DNA from 3 places in the Pseudarthrobacter sp. MDT1-56 genome. Region 2 is predicted to be linked to each of the others. Evidence: riboswitches for the same ligand, from Rfam matches in the RefSeq annotation. Region 2 holds a riboswitch; each other region holds the start of a gene.
What was found. Region 2 has a riboswitch for S-adenosylmethionine ahead of metX (homoserine O-acetyltransferase MetX). Riboswitches for the same ligand answer to the same signal wherever they lie in the genome.

Region 1: it holds a riboswitch for S-adenosylmethionine, as region 2 does, so the genes downstream of both, AC50YC_RS10190 (cobalamin-independent methionine synthase II family protein) here and metX (homoserine O-acetyltransferase MetX) in region 2, are expected to answer to the same signal.
Region 3: it holds a riboswitch for S-adenosylmethionine, as region 2 does, so the genes downstream of both, AC50YC_RS05970 (aminotransferase class V-fold PLP-dependent enzyme) here and metX (homoserine O-acetyltransferase MetX) in region 2, are expected to answer to the same signal.

What each region holds. Positions count from the first base shown of each region.
Region 1 covers NZ_JBWZCK010000006.1:101,638-105,594, reverse strand. Annotated here, with positions in the region: gene AC50YC_RS10195 (adenylosuccinate synthase) at 1-1,003, opposite strand, end outside; SAM riboswitch class I at 1,289-1,393, shown strand; gene AC50YC_RS10190 (cobalamin-independent methionine synthase II family protein) at 1,405-2,613, shown strand; gene AC50YC_RS10185 (uracil-DNA glycosylase family protein) at 2,786-3,418, shown strand; gene AC50YC_RS10180 (DUF3151 domain-containing protein) at 3,496-3,924, opposite strand; gene fbaA (class II fructose-bisphosphate aldolase) at 3,927-3,957, opposite strand, start outside.
Region 2 covers NZ_JBWZCK010000007.1:194,839-198,795, reverse strand. Annotated here, with positions in the region: gene AC50YC_RS12020 (bifunctional o-acetylhomoserine/o-acetylserine sulfhydrylase) at 1-889, shown strand, start outside; SAM riboswitch class IV at 1,072-1,187, shown strand; gene metX (homoserine O-acetyltransferase MetX) at 1,199-2,377, shown strand; gene AC50YC_RS12010 (MFS transporter) at 2,559-3,941, shown strand.
Region 3 covers NZ_JBWZCK010000003.1:211,138-215,094, reverse strand. Annotated here, with positions in the region: gene AC50YC_RS05975 (class I SAM-dependent methyltransferase) at 1-171, opposite strand, end outside; gene AC50YC_RS05970 (aminotransferase class V-fold PLP-dependent enzyme) at 263-1,741, opposite strand; SAM riboswitch class IV at 1,776-1,889, opposite strand; gene AC50YC_RS05965 (glutamyl-tRNA reductase) at 2,013-3,362, opposite strand; gene hisN (histidinol-phosphatase) at 3,470-3,957, opposite strand, start outside.

The sequences.
Region 1 (3,957 bases), on a different contig from region 2:
TGAGCACGTCCAGCTTGGTGACGAAGTAGTCCGTGAAACCGTTGACGCGCGAGGCATGGCGCGCCAGCACGGCGTCGTACCAGCCGCAGCGGCGCGGCCGGCCGGTGTTGACGCCGAACTCGCCGCCCGTCTTCTGCAGGTACATGCCCATGTCGTCGAACAGCTCCGTAGGGAACGGACCTGCGCCGACCCGGGTGGTGTACGCCTTGATGATGCCGATGGAGCGCGAGATGCGGGTGGGGCCGATGCCCGAGCCCACGGAGGCGCCGCCGGCCGTCGGGTTCGAGGAGGTCACGAAGGGGTACGTGCCGTGGTCGACGTCCAGGAAGGTGGCCTGGCCGCCTTCCATCAGGACCACCTTGCCCTCGTCCAGGGCGGTGTTCAGGACATAGGTGCTGTCGATGACCAGTGGGCGGAGGCGCTCGGCGAAGGACAGGAAGTACTCCACAATCTCGTCCACCTCGATGTCGCGGCGGTTGTAGACCTTGACCAGGAGTTCGTTCTTCTGGCGCAGCGACCCTTCAACCTTCTGCCGCAGGATCGAGGCGTCGAAGACGTCCTGCACGCGGATGCCGAGGCGGGCCACCTTGTCCATGTAGGCCGGGCCGATGCCGCGGCCGGTGGTGCCGATGGCGCGGGAGCCGAGGAACCGCTCGGTGACCTTGTCCAGGACCTGGTGGTAGGGCGCCACGAGGTGGGCGTTGGCGGAGACGCGCAGCTTGGAGGTGTCGGCGCCGCGGGCTTCGAGGCCGTCGATTTCCTGGAACAGCGCCTCAAGGTTCACCACGCAGCCGTTGCCGATGATCGGAACCGCGTTGGGGCTCAGGATGCCGGCCGGAAGGAGCTTGAGCTCATACTTCTCACCGCCTACGACGACGGTGTGCCCGGCATTATTGCCGCCGTTGGGCTTGACGACGTAGTCGACTCGGCCACCAAGCAGGTCAGTGGCCTTACCTTTGCCTTCGTCGCCCCATTGGGCTCCGACGATCACGATTGCTGGCATGGGATCCTCCCCCATTCGTTCGGGCCAAAGTCCGTATGACTCACCGGGGTGGTCACCGGAGCTCAGCACCGTTCATGAGAATGCCCCGAATCTACCGCTGTGCTCGATCCATCAACGCCAGAGTCCGGGGCTCTTACCACCCAAGTTTAGCCGATCAGGGTCGCGGCAGCTCATTTGACCATCCAATGGACTTCCCGCCGGGCACGGCCTGCGACCGTGCGTCCAGCCAGCGGAACTCCGGCGCCCGGACTTGCGCAAGCCCGCCCGGTGGAATTGAGTGAGAGTTGACCATCCCGAGCGGCCGAGGGACCTGGACCGTTGACGCCGCAGCAACCCTGCCCGGACACAGCAATGTGACGGCAACGGTGCTACCGCCAGGACCGATGGAAAGGAAGCGCCCCATGCGCCACAACACCGACCATATCCGCGCCACCCACGCCGGCTCGCTGCCCCGCACCCCCGAGCTCATCGCCGCGAACGAGGCCAAGGAAGCAGACGGCGTCTCCCCCGAGTTCCTGGATCTGCTGGAAACGTCCGTGGTGGACATCGTCCAGCGCCAGAAGGACCTCGGCATCGGTATCCCCAACGACGGCGAATACGGGCACACGATGTCCAGCTCAGTGGACTACGGCGCGTGGTGGAACTACTCCTTCAGCCGGCTGGGCGGCCTCGAGCCGACAGAGGTGGACCGTTGGGCTGACGCCGCGGTGCACCGCTCCACACCAGGCAACATTGTGCTGACCTCCTTCCCGGACCGGCGCGACCGGCAGAAGTTCAACGAGGCCTACGACGATCCGTCCTCCGGAATCCTGGCGCACCGCAAGAGTGTCACGCAGCCGAAAATTGCCGGCCCGCTGCACTACACCGGGCAGGCCCTCGTGGGCTCGGACATCGCCAACCTCAAAACCGGCCTGGCCGCCGCCGGGCTGACCGACGGCTTCGTCGCCTCCCTCTCTCCCGGTTCCTGCGCCCGCGTCGCCAACGAGTACTACAAGACCGACGAGGAACTCCTGTACGCCTGCGCGGACGCCATGCGGGAGGAGTACAAGGCCATCATCGACGCCGGGCTCACGGTCCAGCTCGACGATCCGTCGCTGGCCGAAAGCTGGGACCAGATCAACCCGGAACCTAGCCTGGCGGACTATCTCAAATTCATCCAGCTCAGGGTTGAAGCCACAAACTGGGCCCTGCGAGACCTTCCCCAGGAGCAGATCCGGCTGCACGTCTGCTGGGGTTCCTGGCACGGCCCGCACACCACGGACATTCCTTTCGCGGACATCATCGGCTCCGTGCTGCAGATCAATGCGGGCGGCTACTCCTTCGAGGCCGCCAACGTCCGCCACGAGCACGAATGGCGCGTCTGGGAGGACACCAAGCTCCCCGACGGAAAAGTCATCATCCCCGGCGTCGTCTCCCATGCCACCAACGTCGTCGAGCACCCCGATCTGGTGGCGGACCGGATCGTACGCTTCGCCACATTGGTGGGCCGGGAAAATGTGATTGCCTCCACAGACTGCGGTCTTGGCGGCCGCGTGCACCCGCAAATCGCCTTTGCCAAGCTGGAATCCCTGGGGGAAGGCGCCCGCCGCGCCACCACCCGGCTCTGGTAACCAGGCGCCGGGAAGAAACGTCATTTCGCAGGGCTTGATAGACTAATAAAGATCGACCAGGAATCGGTCAACACCACATTTTCAAACCACACCGTACTTGGCGTGCCCGGTGCTCGGCGTGCCCGCGTACGGTCTGGCAGCTTCACCAATCCCGCAGGAGACTCAGCAATATATGACAGCCTTGGCCACTGAAAATTCCCGCGAACAGCTTCTGAGCCGCCGCTACGAACCTAGCGTCGCGGCTGTCAACGAGCTGTGCGACACGCTGCAGGCGACCAAAGCTGGCACCAATGTCCCCTATGTGGACCCGATGCACGACGTGGACGAGTGCCGCATCATCAGCCTCTTCTCCAACATCGGAACCGAGGATGAGTCTGGCTTCATCACCGCCGGGGACGAGGAAGCGGCCACCCGCCTGCTCGGCGTCCAGTGGAAGCTTGGCCTGCGCCCTGAGTACGTCATGCCCTGGAACGTCCACCCCTGGTACGTCCCGGGCGAGCCCAACGGCAAGTTCACGCCGGACCAGATTTCCGCAGGTTTGAAGCCGCTGCTGAAGTTCCTCGCCGTCGTGCCCCGCGCCTCAGTGATTGTGGCTCACGGCACCGAGGCCAACCGCCTCGCGAACCTGCTCCTCAAGACCGAGGTGCCCATGATCTGGCGCCGCGGCCTCAAGACCTACAAGGTCCGCTCGCTCAGCGGCCGCGCCTTCGCCGGCACTCCGGCCCGCCAGGAGCAGTACCTCGAAGAGATGGGCACCGTCTACGCGGACGCCATGGCCCGCACCGGTCTGGCCAAGACCAGCTAGCACGCATTAACGACGGCGGGCGCCCACCTTCTGGTGGACGCCTGCCGTCGGACTTTAAGCCGCGCTCCGCGTTGAGGCTAGCGCTTTTCGGCTTCGATGGCTGCTTTGGCGGAGGGGTCCGAGTCCTTGAGGAACTTCTCGATCCGCTCCGGTTCCTCGGCCTCGCCGATCGCCGCGGACGCCCGGCCCAGCGAATACAGGGCACGCAGGAAGCCGCGGTTCGGTTCGTGGTCCCACGGGATGGGCCCGACGCCGCGCCAGCCGTTGCGGCGCAGCGAATCCAGGCCGCGGTGGTAGCCGACACGGGAGTAGGCGTAGGAATCGATGGTCCGGCCCTCTTTCCACGCTTCCTCGGCCAGCACGGCCCAGAGCAGCGAGGAGGTCGGGTGCTTTTCCACCAGGTCCAGGGCTTCCTGGCCCGCATCAAGCGCTGCATAGACTTCCGTCTCGGCAGGCAGGTGCGTGGGCTCGGGACCCATCAGGTTCTTGCGGAACTCGTCCGACATGCCTAGAACGTCTTGCCGGTGGAGCCGAGCTGC
Region 2 (3,957 bases):
CGCCGTGCAGCCCAACACCAAGTTGTTCTTTGGCGAAGTGGTCTCCAACCCGCGCCAGGACGTGCTGGATATCGAGGGCATCTCGCAGGTGGCCCACGAGGCCGGGGTCCCGCTGATCGTGGACAACACGCTCTCCACGCCCTACCTCATCCGCCCGATCGAGTGGGGTGCGGACATCGTGGTGCACTCCGCCACCAAGTACCTCGGCGGCCACGGGACCGCGATCGCCGGCGTGATCGTGGACTCGGGCAACTTCGACTTCGGCAGGGACCCGGAACGCTTCCCCGGCTTCAACACCCCCGACCCCACCTACAACGGCCTGGTCTACGCACGGGACCTCGGCAAGGACGGTGCCCTTGGCGCCAACCTCTCCTACATCCTCAAGGCGCGCGTCCAGTTGCTGCGCGACCTCGGCTCGGCGGTGTCCCCGTTCAACGCCTTCCTTATCGCCCAGGGCCTCGAGACCCTGAGCCTGCGCGTGGAGCGGCACGTCGCCAACGCCACCCAGGTTGCGGAATGGCTCGAGGCCAGGGACGACGTCGAATCGGTCGCCTATGCCGGGCTGCCGTCCAGCCCCTGGTACGAGCGCGGCCGCAAGTACGGCCCGAAGGGGACCGGCGCCGTCGTCGCCTTCAACATCGCCGGGGGAGCGGAGGCCGGCAAGCGCTTCGTCGACGCCCTCGAACTGCACTCGCACGTGGCCAACATCGGCGACGTGCGCTCGCTGGTCATCCACCCGGCGTCGACCACCCACAGCCAGCTTTCCCCCGAACAGCAGACCGTCGCCGGCGTGAACCCGGGCCTGGTCCGGCTCTCCGTGGGCCTGGAGCACATCGACGACATCCTCGCTGACCTCGACGCCGGATTCCGCGCAGCCAAAACCGCCTGAGCCAAGTCAGCGCCGAATTTCCCCACCTTTGCGGGCATGACGCCGGGAATCGCCGATACTTCGGGGCGAGCCGCCGGACACGACCTTCGAAAGTGGGGAAACTGCGGTGCTGACGCGTACGGCTGTCACATGGAAGTCACAATCTTCGCCATTCCGCCGCCACATTTCGTAGACTCAGTAAAGGTCATGAGTGCCAGCGACAGCCCCGGCTTGCTGGCCGGCAACCCTCCTTTTGCGGCGGGGTGCCCCGGGTGAAGACCTGGCCCGCCGGTCAGCTGACGGCGGGCAAGCGCGAAGTTAGGTCCTCACATGACGATTGCCGTCACCCGCCAGGGTGCACCTGTAAGCAAGACCTCCCACCCCCATGCCCCGGTCCCGGTGGACACTGCCCCGGACGGCGGTGTCCCGGACGGGACGGTTCGGTACCTCCGGATCGGCGACCTTGAGCTCGAATCCGGGGCCCGGCTGCCGGACGTCACCCTCGGCTACGAGACCTGGGGGACCCTCAACGCGGACCGCTCCAATGCCGTGCTGATCGAGCATGCGTTGACGGGGGACACCCACGTCACGCGCGGCGCCAGCGAGGAACCGGGGTGGTGGGAGCAGCTCGCCGGCCCCGGCGCCCCGGTGGACACGGAGGAGTACTTCGTCGTCTCGGTCAACATCCTCGGCGGCTGCTACGGCTCCACGGGGCCGTCGTCGGCGGCGCCCGACGGAAAGCCCTGGGGTTCGCGGTTCCCGCTCGTCACCCTGCGGGACACCACCGAGGCCGAGGCCAGGCTGGCCGATGCCCTGGGCATCCGGAGCTGGTACGCCGTGCTGGGCGGGTCCCTGGGTGGGGCGCGTGCCCTCGAGTGGGCCGTCAGCTACCCGGAGCGGGTCCGGCGCTGCGGCGTGATCTCGGTCGGAGCCAGCAGCACGGCCGAACAGATCGCTTTTGCCCAGGCGCAGACGCTCGCCATCCGGCAGGATCCCAACTTCAACGGCGGGGACTACTACGGAGGTCCGGAACCGGAAGCGGGCCTGGCCTTGGCGCGGCGGATCGCGCACATCACCTACCGCTCGGCAGCGGAGCTGGACGAACGCTTCGGCCGGAACGCGCAGGACTCCGAGGCTCCGCTGGAAGCCGGATCCGTGGCCGGCCGCGGCCGCTACCAGGTGGAGAGCTACCTCGACCATCAGGGCAACAAACTGGTCCGCCGCTTCGACGCGAACAGCTACATCGCCATCACCGAGGCGCTCATGAGCCATGACATCAGCCGGGGCCGCGGCGCCCTCGCCGACGCGCTGGCTCCGGCGACGGCCGAGTTCCTGGTGGCGGCCGTCGACTCGGACCGGCTGTACTTCCCGGCCCAGTCCCACGCGCTTGCCGCCGCCCTGCCGGGCGAGGTTGCCGTGCACACCATAGAGGCGCCGATCGGACACGACGGGTTCCTGACCGAGATCGGCCAGCTCAAAAGCCAGCTCCGGCACTACTTCTTCGGCTAATCCTTCGTCAAAAATCGGTGCCGGGTGTGCATTTTTGCAGATGCGCTCTGCACTAATGGCCGTTGAGGCCACGGGCGGGAGCGTCCATACTCGTTGAGAATGATGCCGCGTGTCGCAAATCACGCCGCGTCCATTGCCCAGAGGTCCATAGGGTGTCGACGGAGACACCGAAGGAGTCGAAATGAGTACGCATAACGCCGCCGCCAGGCGCCCAGAAGAGGAAGACGTCAAGTCGTCCGGACTGAAGAAGGTAGTAACGGCCTCCATGGCCGGCACCGTTGTCGAATGGTATGAGTTCTTCCTCTACGCCTCGGCGGCCACCCTCGTGTTCGGCAAGATCTTCTTCCCCAACTCCGGCACGGAACTGGACGGCATCATCGCCGCCTTCCTCACCTACGCCGTTGGTTTCGTCGCCCGCCCGATCGGCGGCATCGTCTTTGGCCACTTCGGCGACAAGTTCGGCCGCAAGCAGCTGCTCCAGCTCAGCATCATCCTGGTCGGTGTCTCCACCTTCCTGATGGGCTGCCTCCCGACCTTCCAGCAGATCGGCTACTGGGCACCGGCCCTCCTCGTGTTCCTGCGCTTCGCCCAAGGCTTCGCCGTCGGCGGTGAATGGGGCGGCGCAGTCCTCCTCGTCGCCGAGCACAGCCCGAGCAAGTCCCGCGGCTTCTGGGCCTCGTGGCCGCAGTCCGCCGTTCCGCTGGGCAACCTGCTCGCCACGGGCGTGCTGTTCACGCTGTCCTCCACGCTGTCCTCCGCCGACTTCCTCAGCTGGGGCTGGCGCGTGGCCTTCTGGCTCTCCGCCGTGATCGTCCTGGTCGGCTACTACATCCGGACCAAGGTCACCGACGCCCCGATCTTCCTGGAGGCACAGAAGGAAGTCGCCGTCGAGAACAAGGGTTACGGCGTCGCCGAAGTGTTCCGCCGCTACCCGCGCGGCGTCTTCACCGCCATGGGCCTGCGATTCGCGGAGAACATCCTCTACTACCTCGTGGTCACCTTCTCCATCACGTACCTGAAGGTGATCGTCCAGACGGACACCTCCCGGATCCTGCTGCTGCTGCTCGTGGCGCACGCGATCCACTTCGCCGTGGTGCCGATGGTCGGCCGCATGTCCGACCACTTCGGCCGCAGGCCGGTCTACATGGCCGGCGCCATCCTCGGCGGCACCTGGGGCTTCTTCGCCTTCCCGATGATGGACACCAAGAACGACCTCATCATCCTCGCCGCCATCACGATCGGCCTGCTCTTCCATGCCCTGATGTACGCCGGCCAGCCGGCCATCATGGCCGAGATGTTCCCGACCCGGATGCGCTACTCCGGCGTCTCCCTGGGCTACCAGGTCACCTCGATCGTGGCCGGTTCGATGGCTCCGATCATCGCCGCAGCGCTGCTGGGCCAGTTCAAGTCCTCCACGCCGGTAGCCATCTACCTGCTCGGCGCCTGCATGGTCACCTTGGTGGCGGTGTTCTTCCTCAAGGAAACCCGCGGCGTCTCGCTGCACGACATTGACGCCGCCGATGCCCAAGGCACCGCGGACCTGCTGGCCGCCAGCAAGAAGTAACGGCGAATCAGCAACC
Region 3 (3,957 bases), on a different contig from region 2:
GGTGCCGGCGCCGAGGTCCGCGGCGTCCCTGGCGTTCCGGGGGACCAGCCAGTCGGCCGAATCGTCGGGGTACCCGGGACGGACGCGGTCGTAGTGTTCCCCGCCGTCCTGGAAACTCTGCCCCAGCTCCTGGCGCCGTTCCCGATGCAGTTTGGGTCCGCCGCGTGCCACGTGCGATCTCCTTCGACAGGTCCGGATGGTACCTTTCGAATTTACCGCACGCGGCAGGGGCGGTGGTTCCCCGCCGGACCTCAGCGGGCTGTCAGTCCTGGGTGCAGGGGGCCGCGCCGGCGGTGCCGGGCGTGTTGGGGGCCCAGTGCGGGTAGCTGCGGGTGTCGTTGGACGGCACCCAGCGTCCGGCGTCCACGACGTAGTCCCAGCCGAGGCCGGTCCGGCGCAGTTCCTGGAGGGCGGCGAGCAGCCGCTGGGCGTCCTCCAGCCGGGACCCCACACCAAAACTGGCCCGCAGCGAGCCCGACGGGAGCCCGAGCCGCCGGAGCAGGGGGTGCGCGCAGAAGCGGCCGTCGCGCAGCCCGATGCCGTGTTCGGCGGACAGGTACGCCGCCACCAGTCCCGCGTCGTAGCCTTCCACCGAGAAGTTGACGACGCCGATCGTGCCGGTACCGGTGGCGGTGCCCGCGGCGTTGCCAGGCCCGGCGCCTGCCGGAGAGTCGAAGGAGGCACTGTCCGAGAAGATCTGGTGGACCGTCACACCGTCAATCCGGGCAAGGCCCTCAACGAGGAAGGACCGGATGGCGTTTTCGTGCGTGTGCCACTGGTCCGCGTCCAGATCGGCGATCACCTGGGTGGCCCGGGCCAGGGCGGCGGCGCCAAGGACGTTGGGGGAGCCGCCTTCATGCCGGGCCGGGCCGGTGGTCCAACTGACGCTGTCAATCCTGGCGTCCTGCACGGCTCCGCCGCCGGCCAGGTGCGGGGTGCCGGCGTCGAGCCAGTCGGGACGGCCGATCAGAACCCCGGCGCCGAACGGTGCGTAGAGCTTGTGCCCGGAGAAGGCAAGGTAGTCGACGTCGTCCGCGGCGATGTCGATCCGCCGGTGGGGCGCCAGCTGGGCGGCGTCCACGACGATCCTGGCGCCGTAGTCGTGGGCCAGGGCGGCCAGGGCCCGGATCGGCAGGATCTCGCCGGTCACGTTGGAGGCGCCGGTCACGGCGAGCAGGCTGACGCCGCTGTGGGCGAGCTCCGCGCGGAGCAGTTCCAGCGTGGCGGCGAGGGTGGGGGCGGCGATGACGCTGCGGTGCGGGACGCGCTGCCACGGCAGCAGGTTGGCATGGTGCTCAATGTCGAGGTACAGCACCTCGCCGGTGTGCACGCCGTCGACGGCGGGCAGGCACCCGGCCAGCAGGTTCAGGGAATCGGTGGTGTTCCGGGTGAAGATCACCGCATCGTCCGGCCGGCCGCCCACGAACTCCCGGACAATGGTGCGGGCGTTCTCGTAGACCGAGGTACTGATCTGCGAGGCGTAGCCGGCGCCGCGGTGGACGCTGGCGTAGTACGGCAGGATCTCGTTGAGGTAGGCCGAGACCACGGACAGGGCAGGGGCCGAGGCGCCGTAGTCCAGGTTGGCGTAGCGGACGTGGCCGCCCTGAATGAGCGGTGCCTGGATCTCGGCGCCGGTCACGGCGGCCAGCGGCCGTCGGGCTACGGCGAACCGCGCGTCGGGACGGGCCTGGCTGGCGCCGGTCTGAAAGTCAGGGGTGGCAGGAATGGTGGCAGTAGTCATGGGACCTCGCTCGAAAAGGACCCCACACACCGGGGATCCGCGCTTGCCGGGTCCGTTCCGGACCGGCCAGGTCGTCACCCGGGGCACCCCACCGCGAATGGAGGGTTGCCGGCCAGCAAACCGGGGTTTAGCGCTGGCACTCGTGACCTGCTTCGAGCCTAGGACATGCCTGCTGCCGCAGAAAGGCGGGACATGAATGTGAAGCCGTTTGTTACGCGAGGCGCGCGCCGGTTATTACCGGACAGCCCCAAGGCGGATCGTGGCGCGACGATCAAGAGGCAGCAATACCCCGCTCAGGGGTCGGGGCGGCAGCCTCATTGTCGGCCTGGACGCTGAGGCCGAACAGCGTATGCAGCGCCGCCGTGTAGTCGTCCTGGCGTCCGAGGGCGGCGAGCTCCCGGGCGCGGACCGTCGGGGTATGGAGCACGCGCCGGATCATGCGCCGGAGGGCGAGGTTGACGTCTTCAGTCGAGGCGCCCCGGGCGTGCTGTTTGCTGACCCGCTCCATTTCGCTCACCAGGACCTGTTGGAGGTGCTCGCGCAGGGCGACGACGGCGGCATCGACAGCGCGGGCCGCGTCTTGCTCCTCGAAGTGGCGTGCCGATTGCCGGACCAGGGCGCGCGCGAGGCGCAGCGCTTCGGCATCCGCCGGGGGAGCGGCGAGGTGGACCGATTCCAGCGTAATGAGGTCCACCCCCGGCAGTTCCGCCACGTGCGGGTCGAAATCGTGGCTGGGAGCGAGGTCGATGACGGTGAGGGGACGCGCCGCACCCGCACGCCACCGGGCGAGGGCGGCAGCGTCGACGCGGACCCCTGCACCGCTACAGCCAATGACAAGATCGGATCCGGCAACGGCTGCCGGCAACTGCTGTGCGGAGATGGCTCTACCGCCCCTGGCCGCCACGAAGGCCTCCGCGCGGCCGGAATGGGAGAAGACGGAGATCTCGGAACATTTTCGGTTCCTGAGCAGCTCCGCCACGTAACCGGCGTAGGAACCGGTACCGAAGAGAACGGCCGACGTCCCGGTGGTCCCGGCCCGCCTCGTTCCGGCGGCGAGGTCCAAGGCGACCGAAGCGATGGATCTGCCCGCGTTGCTGAGCGAGGTCTGAGCCCCGACATCCTTGGCCGTGCGGGACGCGGCCTGGAACAGCCTGCCCAGCCGCCCGCTGGTGGTTCCGGCGGCCTGTGCGTCGGCGAGAGCGCGCCGGACCTGGCCGGCGACTTCGCGCTCACCCACAACGACCGAGTCCAGGCCCGCTGCAACGGCGAAGAGATGTTCGACAGCCGTGGTTCCCCGGAGTTCCTCGAAAAGGGCCGAAAGGCGGATCGTTGGCAGCCCGGAGCAGAACTGGACTGAATCGAGGACGTCTGCGCGAGCGGCTTCAAGGACCGCCAGGGACGGGACTTCGCAATAGATTTCGAATCGGTTGCAGGTGGACAGGACCACGGATGCTGCGACGGGCGGACTGCCGGTAAGAATATGCTGTGCGAGCCCGGCGGAAGCGGCGTGCAGGGCGGCGGCGGACGCGGGGTCCAGGTCCCGGTACTTCGCCACGAGCACCAGCAGAACGGGGCTGACGACGGAGGTGCCGCGAATCGAGGCTTGATGTGTGTCAGACAAGGCTGCTCTCCTCCCAAAAAGATGCCCTAGTCTTGAGGCCGGCTGTCGGGGCCGGCGTCTTTGACAGAGTCGTACAGGGAGGTTGGGGAATCCTTGGAAGCGGGTTGTTAGAGCAGGTCGTCCAGGCCCGGGTTGAGGCGCTTGAGAACCTCCGAGTGCAGGATGGAGTTGGTGGCGAGGGCGTTGCCGCCGAAGGGGCCGTCTTCGCCTTCGAGGGAGGTGAAGCGTCCCCCCGCCTCCGTGACGATCGGGACCAGCGCGGCCATGTCGTAGAGGTTCAGTTCGGGCTCGCAGGCGATGTCGACGGCACCTTCGGCCACGAGGCAGTAGGACCAGAAGTCGCCGTAAGCGCGGGTCCGCCAGACCTTCTCGGTGAGGTCAAGGAACTCGTCGAGGTTGCCGCGCTGCTTCCAGCCGCCCAGGCTGGAATAGGACAGGGAGGCGTCCGAGAGCTTGGAGACGTTGGAGACTTTCAGCCGGGTGGCGGCAGCCAGCGAACGGCCCATGTAGGCTCCGGCACCCTTGGCGGCCCACCAGCGCTTGCCCAGCGCCGGGGCGCTGACGACGCCGACGACCGGCTCGCCCTCGTCGACGA